DNA from 4 places in the Paenibacillus taichungensis genome. Region 2 is predicted to be linked to each of the others. Evidence: a T-box and tRNA genes for the amino acid it is inferred to sense, from the RefSeq annotation. Region 2 holds a T-box; the other regions hold tRNA genes.
What was found. The T-box of region 2 lies ahead of leuS (leucine--tRNA ligase). A T-box ahead of a tRNA ligase gene usually reads a tRNA of that ligase, here a tRNA-Leu.
Positions count from the first base shown of each region.

Region 1: it encodes a tRNA-Leu, which carries the amino acid that the T-box ahead of leuS (leucine--tRNA ligase) is inferred to sense. The anticodon was not compared.
Region 3: it encodes a tRNA-Leu, which carries the amino acid that the T-box ahead of leuS (leucine--tRNA ligase) is inferred to sense. The anticodon was not compared.
Region 4: it encodes a tRNA-Leu, which carries the amino acid that the T-box ahead of leuS (leucine--tRNA ligase) is inferred to sense. The anticodon was not compared.

Region 1 covers NZ_CP194720.1:1,217,944-1,221,128, forward strand. Annotated here, with positions in the region: gene ACR1R9_RS05595 (NucA/NucB deoxyribonuclease domain-containing protein) at 1-88, shown strand, start outside; gene ACR1R9_RS05600 (hypothetical protein) at 266-502, opposite strand; gene ACR1R9_RS05605 (hypothetical protein) at 711-1,160, shown strand; tRNA gene ACR1R9_RS05610 (tRNA-Leu) at 1,398-1,483, shown strand; gene ACR1R9_RS05615 (insulinase family protein) at 1,763-3,185, shown strand, end outside.
Region 2 covers NZ_CP194720.1:1,029,500-1,032,684, reverse strand. Annotated here, with positions in the region: gene leuS (leucine--tRNA ligase) at 1-1,682, opposite strand, end outside; T-box leader at 1,754-2,020, opposite strand; gene ACR1R9_RS04710 (phosphotransferase family protein) at 2,119-3,075, opposite strand.
Region 3 covers NZ_CP194720.1:4,482,833-4,486,017, reverse strand. Annotated here, with positions in the region: gene ACR1R9_RS20275 (urease accessory protein UreF) at 111-812, opposite strand; tRNA gene ACR1R9_RS20270 (tRNA-Leu) at 1,233-1,315, shown strand; gene ACR1R9_RS20265 (glutathione peroxidase) at 1,464-1,940, opposite strand; cyclic di-AMP (ydaO/yuaA leader) riboswitch at 2,308-2,483, shown strand; gene ACR1R9_RS20260 (hypothetical protein) at 2,601-2,999, shown strand; gene ACR1R9_RS20255 (HAD family hydrolase) at 3,162-3,185, shown strand, end outside.
Region 4 covers NZ_CP194720.1:3,811,799-3,814,983, reverse strand. Annotated here, with positions in the region: gene ACR1R9_RS16870 (C40 family peptidase) at 62-526, opposite strand; cyclic di-AMP (ydaO/yuaA leader) riboswitch at 532-663, opposite strand; tRNA gene ACR1R9_RS16865 (tRNA-Leu) at 1,087-1,170, shown strand; gene ACR1R9_RS16860 (X2-like carbohydrate binding domain-containing protein) at 1,502-3,185, shown strand, end outside.

The DNA of each region.
Region 1 (3,185 bases), 190 kb from region 2:
CAAAGATAATCGTGGTGCAGGCTCATGGGTGGGAAACCAACTAAGTACATATCCGGATGGAACTCGAGTAAAGTTTGTGGTGAAATAACGACACGCTGTGAATGTGAAAGTAATCGATACAGATATGCCCTGGGGCTTTGAAAGAGTGTGGCATACCGTAAAAGGCAAAATAAAACCAGACGTTGATGCGTCTGGTTTTATTTTATGAATGACGAAATAAACACGTCTAGTTCACGTATAAATACATGAAGTACTTGTTCTCTGTTTACAGATCAGCCGTACACAACTGCATTCCACTTAAATGATGAGAGCGGATAGTTAACAAACGAGTGACTTGTTCCACTTCGTCGAATGGAATCCACAGGCTTCCGTGGACGGTCCGTAAGGAAAGAATGGAAGCATCGGCTGTACGTTCCGGAAATCCAGTTACCGTTTGCCCACTTGTATTACGGACAATAATTTGTTGTTTGCGCCGAATGGCAATTTCTACCTCTTTTTTCATATGTCATTGCTCCTGGTTATGGAATAGTAATTCGATATGTCAATAATTTCAATGGTTAATTTGTCTTCTTTATCTAGTCTATCAGAACTAGGTATAGATTTCCAGATCAGAAATTATATTTTACATAGGTGTAAGGACTTATTACATGTTTTCCGTTTTTGAAGAAGCAGCCAGGGGTTATATAAGGGTAAAAGGAGGGGGACGCATAATGACACAATTGCTGATCGGACTTGTACGCACGGAGCACGAAGCCATTATCATGCTGAATAAATTGAAAGAGGAAGGCATAGCAGATAAATATTTGGGCGCGGTAGCCAAAGAACAGGTCAATCTCGAAATGGTAAGTGAGAAAACTGGTTTGCCGCTGCCTCTGAAGGGTGCAGGAACAGATGGAGCTTTAGGCGTGCTTAAAGGGGTACTGGCTAGTCTGGGCAAGCGGATGGATCAGACGATGGCTATTGGAAAAGCGGTACGCAAACTTGCAGGCAACGAGATTGGAAGTGAGACGGATGATCTGGTGCTTACCTTAACCGAAGCAGGTGTCTCCGAAGAGGATGCTAATTACTATGAAGATTGGCTGGTACAGGGGCATATCCTGGTAGTTGTGGAATGCAGCGAGGAAGAGGCGGCCCGAATTGCACCTATTCTTCTTTTTTAGTTTAATTTAAGCCTGATTTTAGGTTTCTTTAATGTTGGGGAGGTATTCTTATTTCACACCTCCCTTAATATAGATGGTTTAAAGAAAGTTCGGGACCGCAACTCGAACTTTCTAGGCACTGCTCGCTAACGCTGGCAGTGCCTGTTTCATTTTTTTTGGATTATTTTATGTTAAGGTATTGCAAAGCTATAAATTTCATGGTAAGATATTTCTTGTCGCCAAGAAATACATACCCATGCCGGGGTGGCGGAATTGGCAGACGCACAGGACTTAAAATCCTGCGGTAGGTGACTACCGTACCGGTTCGATCCCGGTCCTCGGCATCCTAAGAAAAGATCGCATGACACTTGTTAAACAAGTTGTTCATGCGATCTTTTTTTGTTTGAAAATTTTAATGTTTATGACTTTCTGCTGTACCATTCAGTTCATAAACATTAAAAAACGATAATACATATCAGATGACATCTGTGGTGCTGCCCGTTAGGAAGACATGCAACGATAGTGTATACTATCCGTAGGCATAAATTACCTTTAACTTTGAACTTGAAGAACTCAAGGTTGCATACCAAACTAAACAATTTAATGGACGGAGGACTCGACCCATGTTGAAACAGCTTAAGCCCTATAAGGTGCTGCAGGAACGCAGAATCGAAGAGTTGAAGTCAGATGCGTATCTCCTGGAACATCAGAAATCCGGAGCCAAAATTGTACTCTTATCCAATCAGGATGATAATAAAGTGTTCAGTATCGGTTTCCGTACTCCTCCGGAAGACAATACAGGTGTAGCTCACATTCTAGAGCATTCCGTACTTTGTGGCTCCAAGAAATTTCCGGCTAAGGATTCCTTTGTTGAATTGCTAAAGGGTTCTCTTAATACATTTCTGAATGCGATGACATATCCAGATAAAACGATTTATCCGATTGCAAGCCGGAATGATCATGACTTCCATAACCTGATGGATATTTATCTGGATGCGGTACTCCACACAAATATTTATGATAATGAAAAAATATTTTTGCAGGAGGGTTGGAATTACAACCTGACCTCAGCTGAAGATGAGCTAACCTATAACGGCGTTGTATATAACGAGATGAAGGGTGCGTTTTCTTCCCCGGAACGGATTGTGCGCAGAGAAGTCCTGAATTCACTTTTCCCGGATACTACATATTCCTGTGAATCAGGCGGATTTCCTGATGCCATTCCCGATCTGACTTATCAAGGCTTGCTGGATTTCCACTCCAGATATTATCATCCGTCCAATAGCTTCATCTATTTGTATGGGGATATGGATATGGAAGAGAAATTGCAGTGGTTAGATGAAAACTATCTGAGTGAGTATGATCGAATTGAGATTGATTCTGCCATTCAGCTCCAGCCTGCATTCGGACAAAGAGTGGACGCAATTAAGACATATTCTGCCGGAAGTACCGAATCAGAAGTGGATAACAGCTTTTTGACCTATAATGCGGTTATTGGAACAAGTCTGGACAAGGAATTAAACATCTCGTTTCAAATTTTGCTGTATGCACTGCTTAACGCTCCAGGAGCGGTTTTAAAGCAGGCTTTGCTGGATAAGGGCATTGCAAAAGATGTGTATGGTACGTATGATGACAGCCTGTATCAGCCCGTGTTTACCGTTGGATTGAAGAAGAGTAATCTGGCAAGCAAAGAAGATTTTCTGGGGACGGTAAAAGAGGTGCTTGAGCGTGTGGTGAAGGAAGGTTTTGATCCAAAAGCGCTGCTCGCAGGTATCAATTCCTATGAGTTCAACCACCGCGAAGCGGATTATGGAAGAATGCCCAAAGGATTAATCTACGGTTTCTCCTCATTGCAAAGCTGGCTGTATGATGTCGATGCGCCATTTACTCATTTGGAAGCAAATGACGTATTCGTCGAGCTCAGAACGAAGATGACCGAGGGTTACTTTGAGAAGTTGATTGATACGTATTTATTGAAAAATACACATACTTCTTTCGTTGCTGTCACGCCGGATAAAGGATTGAACGCACGCAAAGAGGAAGCAC
Region 2 (3,185 bases):
ACACCCAGATCATACAGCACTTTATGCCAGAAACGAGCGTACAGCAAGTGAAGCACTGCGTGCTCTGCTCCCCCGATGTACAGATCAACCGGCAGCCACTGCTGCTGTTTCTCTTGAGAGATCAATTCCTTGTCATTGTGCGGATCGATAAAGCGCAGGTAATACCAGCAGCTACCGGCCCATTGTGGCATTGTGTTCGTCTCGCGACGTGCTTTCATTCCCGTTTCCGGATCTACGGTGTTAACCCATTCCGTAACATTCGCCAGTGGTGACTCTCCAGTGCCCGAAGGTTTGATCTGGTCAATATCCGGCAGCAGCAAAGGCAATTGATCTTCCGGCACCGTCTTCATCGTTCCGTCTTCCAGATGCAGAATCGGGATTGGCTCACCCCAGTAACGCTGACGGCTGAACAGCCAATCGCGCAGACGATAGGTGACCTTGCCTTGTCCCTTACCGTTCTCTTCCAACCAGGCGATCATCTTCGCAATCGCTTCTTCGTTGTTCAATCCGTTCAGGAAATCGGAGTTCACATGCGGTCCGTCTCCGGAATACGCTTCTTGTGTCACGTCGCCACCCTGTACAACCTCGATGATGTCCAGACCAAACTGTTTCGCAAACTCCCAGTCACGAGCGTCATGTCCCGGAACGGCCATGATCGCCCCTGTGCCGTATCCAGCCAGAACATAATCGGCGATCCAGATTGGCACCTTCGCTCCATTTACCGGATTGATTGCATAAGTTCCTGTGAACACACCCGTTTTGTCTTTAGCCAAATCGGTACGTTCCAGATCGCTTTTGCGAGCAGCCTGTTCCTGATATGACTTGATTGCTTCACGCTGTTCAGCAGTTGTAATGACTTCCACCAGCTCATGCTCAGGTGCCAATACAGCATAACTTGCGCCAAACAAAGTATCTGCACGTGTCGTAAACACTTTGATGACTTCTTCATGACCCTCAATGGCAAAAGTAACTTCCGCCCCGGTCGATTTGCCGATCCAGTTGCGCTGCATATCCTTGATACTTTCCGACCAGTCCAGCTCTTCCAGGTCTTCCAGCAAACGCTCTGCATATTCCGTAATTCTCAATACCCATTGGCGCATCGGTTTACGAACGACCGGATGTCCACCACGCTCACTCTTGCCATCGATAACTTCTTCGTTCGCCAGTACTGTACCCAAAGCTTCGCACCAGTTCACAGGCACTTCATCTACATAAGCCAGGCCTTTATTGTACAACTGGATGAAGATCCATTGCGTCCATTTGTAATAGTCAGGGTCTGTTGTACTGATCTCACGATCCCAGTCATATGAGAAACCCAGTGATTTGATCTGGCGACGGAAATTGTCAATATTGCGGAATGTAATATCCCGTGGATGCTCACCAGTATCCAATGCATGCTGCTCAGCAGGCAGGCCGAAAGCGTCCCAACCCATTGGATGCAATACATTGAAGCCGCGCATACGTTTGAAACGGGATACGATATCCGTTGCCGTGTATCCTTCCGGGTGACCTACGTGCAGGCCTGAGCCGGATGGATATGGAAACATATCCAGGGCATAGAACTTCGGTTTAGCCGGGTCCTCACCCGTTTTAAACGTTTTGTTGTCATCCCAGTATTGCTGCCAACTTTTCTCCATGTCTTGTGGCTTATAGCCGTGTTTCGGCTGTTGATTCTCACTCATCTATTGTTCCTCCTCTGGTTATTCGCTTTTATTGCAACAAAAAAACCTCAGCATCCCGTAGCGTTTGCAGCGCTAGGGACGAGAGGTTGAATTCCCGTGGTACCACCCTAGTTAGCGGACGATCGTGCTTCGTCATCCACTCCCTTTGGACCTGTAACGGCGGTTAACCGATGCGGATTTCCATTCCTGAACCGGAGTGTTAATGAGTCGGTTGCAAGATGGTGTAATCACCGCATTTCTCCAAGGCGAGTTCGTGAAATACTGTCAACCGACTTGCACCAACCGCCGGCTCTCTGTCATGTACAGGACTCACTACTGATCCTTATCATCGAAATATGTATACGATATGATCGGAAACATTATATAAAAAAACAGCATTAAAGTCAATATTACACTGTCTGTTGAGTATAAGCAATGCCATGCATCAGTATACACATTAAGACGACTGGAATCGCTTGATTCCTTCTTCTAGGTTATCAATCGACCACTTAATGTGTTCCTTGTTATCGTATTGACGATATGGACACTCGATTCTCAGCGCCAGATCAAAGTACAGATCATATAAACTTCTTCTTTTTCGTTCACTGTCTGTTGTAACTGCTCTACCATAGCCTTTGAGGAATCCCGGTGTATTATTAAAATGACTGAAGTAGTGCTCCATCAGAGGATCTGCCCAAAGGGAACGTTCGAAATCGATAATGGCCGTGATCTGCCCCGCCTCCACAAATACATTCCCATCCCATAAATCCCAATGCACAAGCACAGGCTCTTTGACATCCTCCAGCACATCCGATTTTTCTTGAATCAAACGCTCCAGTTCCTCATAACGAATCGAAAATTCCACACCCGCTGCTTTGCTATCTCCCAGCATATCATCCATTAAGCAAAGGAAAGCTTCTCTCCACGTCGTATAATGCGGTTTCTTTGAGGAAAAGTAACCAAACTTCTCTCCTTTAATTTCATTGATTCGACGATTGTGGGCACCCAGCTGCTGCTCTATGGATTCCTGCTCTTCTGCACTGTACTGATCTTTGACTTTGTTATACGGCGTTCCTGGCATGTATTCCATAATAAAATATTCTGCCGGAACCAGGGTGAGCGATGGATCGTAGGCCAATACCCGGGGAACGGGTACATCCTGAAGTTCTGCCACAAGTCGTAGTGCCTCAACCTCAGCAACCATAACTTGCTGTTCACAGCGCATCAGCTTAATGCCATTAGAAGGAGCAATTTTGAGTACAACCTTCTGTCCGTCTTTCTTGGTGATAAAGTAAGCGTGGTTTGCCCAGCCGTCGATCATCTCTTTGTATTCTTGGATACCTGTGTTAAAGTGCTGCTGCACAATTCTGTCTAATTGTTCGGAAGTCAGCCTTGTTTTGTATGTACTTTCCATTCTACACCCCACCCGGAATTAAATTTTCAGGATTCTACTAATTAGAAAACGTTTTCCATCCAACTATTATGGCTTCCTTTAACCCTACTGGCAATAACTTTTATTACATA
Region 3 (3,185 bases), 3.5 Mb from region 2:
GTTAAATAGACAAAATAAATGACATAAAAAACACGCCAGCAAGGAGGTTGCGGCGTGTTTTTTATATTTTTACAGTGTGAGGAGGCGGGTTATGAAGGGATGGGGACAGATTAGGCTCTGTAGGCGTGAAGCCCTGCTCCAAGCATGTGGAAGCTTGGGAACAACGTTTTCATGGACATTGAGGTTGGTTGTACCGGTCCATCGGCAGCGGAGGCGCTGACGGTATGCCATTCATGCTCCAGATCTGCGGCCAGGCGAACCAGCAGGTCCTGGATTGTATCGGTATGAAGAGGAATCACTTTGGAGGCTTCGGTTATGCAGGCACTCATGGCTGAATGCAGATAACCAAGGACCGCCTCCTCGACAGGGATTTCGAGGTGGTGGTTAATCCAGGCGTGAACGGTGGAGAGGCAGCCGACGGATTCATACTTAGCCAGGGTTTGTTCGAGATGGCTAAAATCAATCCAGGGGTGGAGTGCATGAGCCAGCTTAATCAGTCGTTTGCCCATTGTGGAGGCGTGTTCTCTAAGATTGACTGGTGTCCGCTGGACATGGACGAGCTTGTCGATGAGGGCTGTACGCCATGCGTCATTATGATCTGCGGCAGTATATATGCCTTTAATCGCCATGCCTTCCAGACGCACGATGCTGGGGTGCAATTGACAGCGCATGAATGATTCGAGATCTTCGGCGTTACGAATGGTACCTTCAGCGATATGGGTATCCATTCCGAAGGAATGGGTGAAGCCTCCAACCTGGATAGAGGAATCAAGCAGTTTGACGTAATCGAGCAGCTTATTCCCACGGTTCACGATCTTTCGCCTCCTACGTTCGTTAAATGTTATATTAAATAACATTTATACTCCTTTTTAGTTCGTTTTATGTTCGTAAATCCGAATTATATGATATATATATTCACATAAATATCCGCTTTTTGTCAACAGTTTCTTGGTTTTTAAATGTTTAATCTGTTTAATGTTATTTTATATAACTTTATGAGTTATGTTAAACTGAGGGGATGTAAAGGATGGCACTACAAATAAAGTAGAGTAATCAGCCTAATCGGATATACAAACGAGATCAAATTTAATCATATGCACTTCGTAGGAGAAAATGACGAGATTATACGATTTATGGAAGGGAAAGCGCAGTTAAAATGATATTTATAAAAATGCTTTACTTTTAAACATGAACCGGGTATAATCAATTCTGTTGCCGATTATTTACGACATGCGGTCGTGGTGGAATGGCAGACACGCTATCTTGAGGGGGTAGTGGGTGTATACCCGTGGAGGTTCGAGTCCTCTCGACCGCATCATAAGAACGATTAGGAAGAAGCTTCCCATATGGGGAGCTTCTTTTTTATGTTTTTTTACAGTAATGATGAGTCCAGACAAAAAAAGGTCACCCGTTCCCCTGAATGCATGTCATTCTGTCTGCCGGGGGCGGATGGCCTTCAATTGTTATTTAAGCAATTCTTTGATGTCTGCTTCAATTTTATCGGGTGTTGTTTTGGGAGCATACCGTTTCAGAACACGTCCGTTCCGATCCACAAGGAATTTGGTGAAGTTCCATTTGATGGCTTTGGAGCCGAGTACACCCGGTGCTTCTTTGGTAAGATGCTGGAATAGAGGGTGAGCGCTTGAACCATTCACATCGATTTTCTCGAACATCGGGAAGCTGACACCATAGTTCATCTGACAGAACTCGGCAATATCATCAGAAGAGCCTTTTTCCTGTGCAAACTGGTTGCTTGGAAAACCAAGAACTTCAAACGGGGAGTCTTTAAACTTATCCTGAAGTTCTTGCAGACCTTTGAATTGAGGTGTGAGTCCGCATTGGCTTGCTGTATTCACGATAAGCAGTACTTTGTCACGATAGTTGGACATTTCAACTTCCTGACCGCGAAGGGTGTTTACTTTGTAGTCGTAGACTGACATGAAAATCGCCTCCATTTCATATTCTTCTTCCTTCTATTATATTGATTGCAATTAAATATTGCAAAATTAATATTGCTTTTTTAACTCAATTTGAGGCTGTCGTGTATGATCTGTGACTGATTTAACACCTAATTATCGCTAAAGAGAGAATTAGAGAGCTTTGATGAGATGGGTAGAGAATGGATGCGTTGTAAGCGCTATTATTGATGGGAAATGGCAAAAATCCGTCGATTCGGTGATCTGCGCAGACTTTACACCAATATGGCACGGGTGTATGATTCATATCGTAATTCCAATTTAAATTAAATTTTACATGAAAAACGAAACAAACGATAATATCGCTCTGATTATTGATTATAAAAGAACGATGTTTTAATCGCTGAGTTTCCATTCATTCATGGGTGGGAAACGGGGGAACCAACAGGATGAACTGTCCAGGACAGTAGGCATCCATGGGGTGAATTTTCCGGTGACAGCCGGAAATAGGGCGACTCTCGCGCCCGAATCCGTCAGCTAACCTCGTAAGCGTTAAAGGGAGAGGCAACAAGCCGTACGCTGGTTCATAGTGTCTTTTTGCTATGGATTATTGAAGAAGCGTCCGGGAGGCCTTGGTCCCCCACGCTTCTTTTTTGTTGTCTTTTCACGCCAAGGGAGGAACGAATGATGGATAAAGAGATGATCTTAGTGACTGCTCCAAATGAAGCAGGACGTAAATTTATCAAATTGCTGATGTACAAAAAAATGCCGTTTGCCGTTCTGACCAATAGTGCAGGGGAAGAGCGCAGGCTCCGGAGAATCGGTGTGGAGCATGTCATTCGCATGAACACGGCTGCAGCTCAGAAATGGTTTTTGCCGCAAGGTAGTGTCGGCAATGTTTTTATTTTTGAAAATAGCCTAAACCTGACCTGTCGATATTTGCAGATCTGCCGCTCCTGGACATCCAAGTCCTTGTGTGTCATTACGGAACAAAGCCACCCCAAAGGGATCTATCGGGGAATGGGAGCAGACCGTATTGTATATTCCTTGAATGGGGAAGTTGGGTTTCTGTTGAATGGCTAGTGGCTAGTACTATTCCTGTGATTGATCCAGTGTCAGCTGCCTGTTATAATTGAAATCATAAATAAACGGAAACTTGAGGAGACTCATGCATGTTGGTGGGTCTTCTTTTTTATGGTTTGGGAAATAGGGATAATTTCCTGTGGCTAACGAGGAGGAATAGGCGTGCCGGATGTACGTGGAATACAA
Region 4 (3,185 bases), 2.8 Mb from region 2:
ATGTAGACAAAGATAGACAAAGAAAAGGCTCCGGTTATAACCGAAGCCTTTTCGTGTTAACTTATATTTTGCCCAGCATTTTGTTATACATAAACTGTCCTGTTACCCGGCGTGCTGTTACGTAACGATCGTTGAAGTAAGGATTAGATAATTGAGTGATGCTGACACCCTTGCTGCTTGAAGCATGAGCGAACTGTCCGCCCCCGATATATACACCTGTATGTGAAATGCCACTGCCCATCGTATTAAAGAATACCAGGTCACCCGTACGCAGATTAGCTTTGGATACCGGCGTTCCGGCCTTAGCTTGTTGCTGGGAAGTGCGTGGTAATTCAATGCTATATTTGTTGAAAATATATCTCATAAATCCAGAGCAATCAAACCCGGCGAGTGTAGTACCACCCCATTTGTAAGGTATGCCTGTCATGTTGTTAACGACGGTGTTAATACTGCTTGCCTCTGTGCTTGCTGCACCAGATGTAAATAATACTGCTGCTCCAAAAATGGAGATGATAAGCTTTTTCAAAATTTTTGTTCTCCCTTCGATGCCTACGGAGTTAGCTAAGGGTTCGGTAGAAGGTTCCCTATATTTCCTATGTATAAGAATAATTCACCCAAAATGGTTCCCCCGTTTTCAAACATGAAACTCGGCAAATGAATAATTAAGTTTTTGTAACCTTTTGAAACTATATTGCATAAATGCGAAAATGTCAAACCGTTCTTGAACACTTCTTATCATCTCAATGTTAACGGAATTATCGCTATTTATGTAGAAATAACTCGAAGGTTGAGTTTTGATAGATGACAAAAAAGTAACTACTGTTTCAAATGCAGGATTCCAGCTTCCTAAACATTAAAGAGGAGGTGGGTATGCCTGGTACGGAACTGGCCTTCCAACATATAATTCATTTAGACAGTTTTTTATCATCAATTGTATTGGCCTTAGTTTTTTGTTTTGCATGAAATGATGGATGAGTACAGCTTTACAAATTAAATAAGGAATTATTTTTTTGTTGACACTAATTACCTGCACATGATATATTACTTCTTGTCGCCGCGATGTAATTTCTCGGAGATACAACATACGCGGTCGTGGCGGAATTGGCAGACGCGCACGGTTCAGGTCCGTGTGGGCTAACCCCCGTGGAGGTTCGAGTCCTCTCGACCGCATCATATGTAATACAAAAAAAGGTTCCTAGAATGGCATTACTGCCACTCTAGGAACCTTTTTTCTTTGTTTACGGATTAGAGTGATGGCTCATCCTGGTTGTCTTCAACCCATTCCCTTAATTTGAGCAAAGATGAAGTTTTTATTTGTTTATTTATCCATTAATGGAAATATGTTTGTTCTGCGACGGTTTGCCCCTATATTTCAGGTGAATTGTACGTAAAATACCGAATTGTACCTATCCTGGAAATCCACTATACACTATTCTCTTCTCGTATGGAAGCGCTATCAACAGGAATTTGATTGACCAAATTCAGAGGGGGTAGGGATAATTTGAAACGAATCGGAAAAAGGATGGCAATGTGTTTCATGGTGTTCATGATTGCGGCAGTTCAGTTCGGAATTATGGGAACGACAGGTAATGTGGCACAAGCAGCAGATAAGAGTCTGGCCCAAAAGCCGTATATGGGGTGGAGTAGTTACAGCATGCAAGTATATGACGGGGCGGGTAACTGGACATCTGCCGAGAGTATTAAGAAGCAATCGGATGCCATGCGCGAGAAGCTGCAAGCCCATGGATATGAATACATTAATATTGATGCTGGCTGGAACGGTGACGAAGATGAATACGGCCGTCCTATTCCGAGTACTGTTCTTTATCCAAATGGATTTCAGGAGGTCATCGATTATGTCCATAATAATGGACAGAAGATCGGAATCTATCTGATTCCGGGATTATCCATTACAGCCTATGATAAAAATCTTGAGGTGTATGGAACGGGCGGGGCATGTCGTATGCAAGATATTGCAGTAAAACCGCTCGTTGTTATGGATGCTTGGGATTCGTACACGTACAAAATTGATTTTTCGAACCCTTGCTCACAGAAGTACATTGACTCCATCGCGGATCTTCTTGGAGAGTGGGGTATCAATTTTGTCAAATTCGATAGTGTGACGCCAGGATCGGGAATTAATAACCTGAGCCGCGATGCACGTGGTGATGTGGAGGCTTGGTCCAAAGCCCTGGACAGAAATAACATCTGGTTTGAGCTTTCCTGGGCGCTTGACCACAATTACGTGGACTTCTGGAAAAAGTATGCGAACGGCTGGAGGATCGACTGGGATGTTGAAGCCTATGACAGCAGTAAGGGATTGACCGAATGGTCGAGTATTTCCCGCTTGTTCCCCATCGCTGCCCTCTGGTGGCGGGATGCAGGTCCCGGAGGCTGGAACGACTTCGATTCACTGAATGTCGGGAATGGCTCGATGGATGGTCTGACCAGGGACGAGCGGAAGACCGCTACCACGTTCTGGGCAATCTCTTCAGCACCGCTTTATACAGGTAATGATCTGACCAGGCTGGACAGCTATGGGCTGGAACTGCTGACGAATGACGAAGTCATTGCGGTCAATCAGGCTGGTCGTCCAGCCCATCCGGTTTCCATGGACACCAAACAGCAGGTTTGGTATGCCAATAACGGAGATGGTACGTACAATGTAGCTCTGTTCAATCTGGGCAATCGGAGTGCCGAGGTCAAAGTGAAATGGAGTGATATTGGCCTCGAAGGTACGGCTTCGGTCCGTGATCTCTGGAGCCATTCCGAACTGGGGAATTTTAATCATGAATTCAGTGGCGGCGTACTGGAACCTCATGCTTCCCGGATGCTTAAGGTAACCGCATTAAGCGGTACATCAGCTGTTAATGATGATGATACGGGCATGCGCTATAGTGGAGATTGGAAGCGGAACGGGGGCAAGGAGCAAATCGATGGCAGACAGGATCTGAGCATCGCTATTACGGATTCCTCGACCACTGGTCCAGCGAATATGAATACGCAACAAGGAGCTGACTTGGAAGCTGAAGTTGACCCAACCGCGAATACAGAAAATGTAGCAAATGCTGCTTCCATGGATGCGGCTGCTGTTACCGATGTGGTTTATATTAATGATGATGATAGCCATATTCAGTACAACGGTTCATGGAGTCCAAATAGCAGCAGAGGTTTCGGAGATTACA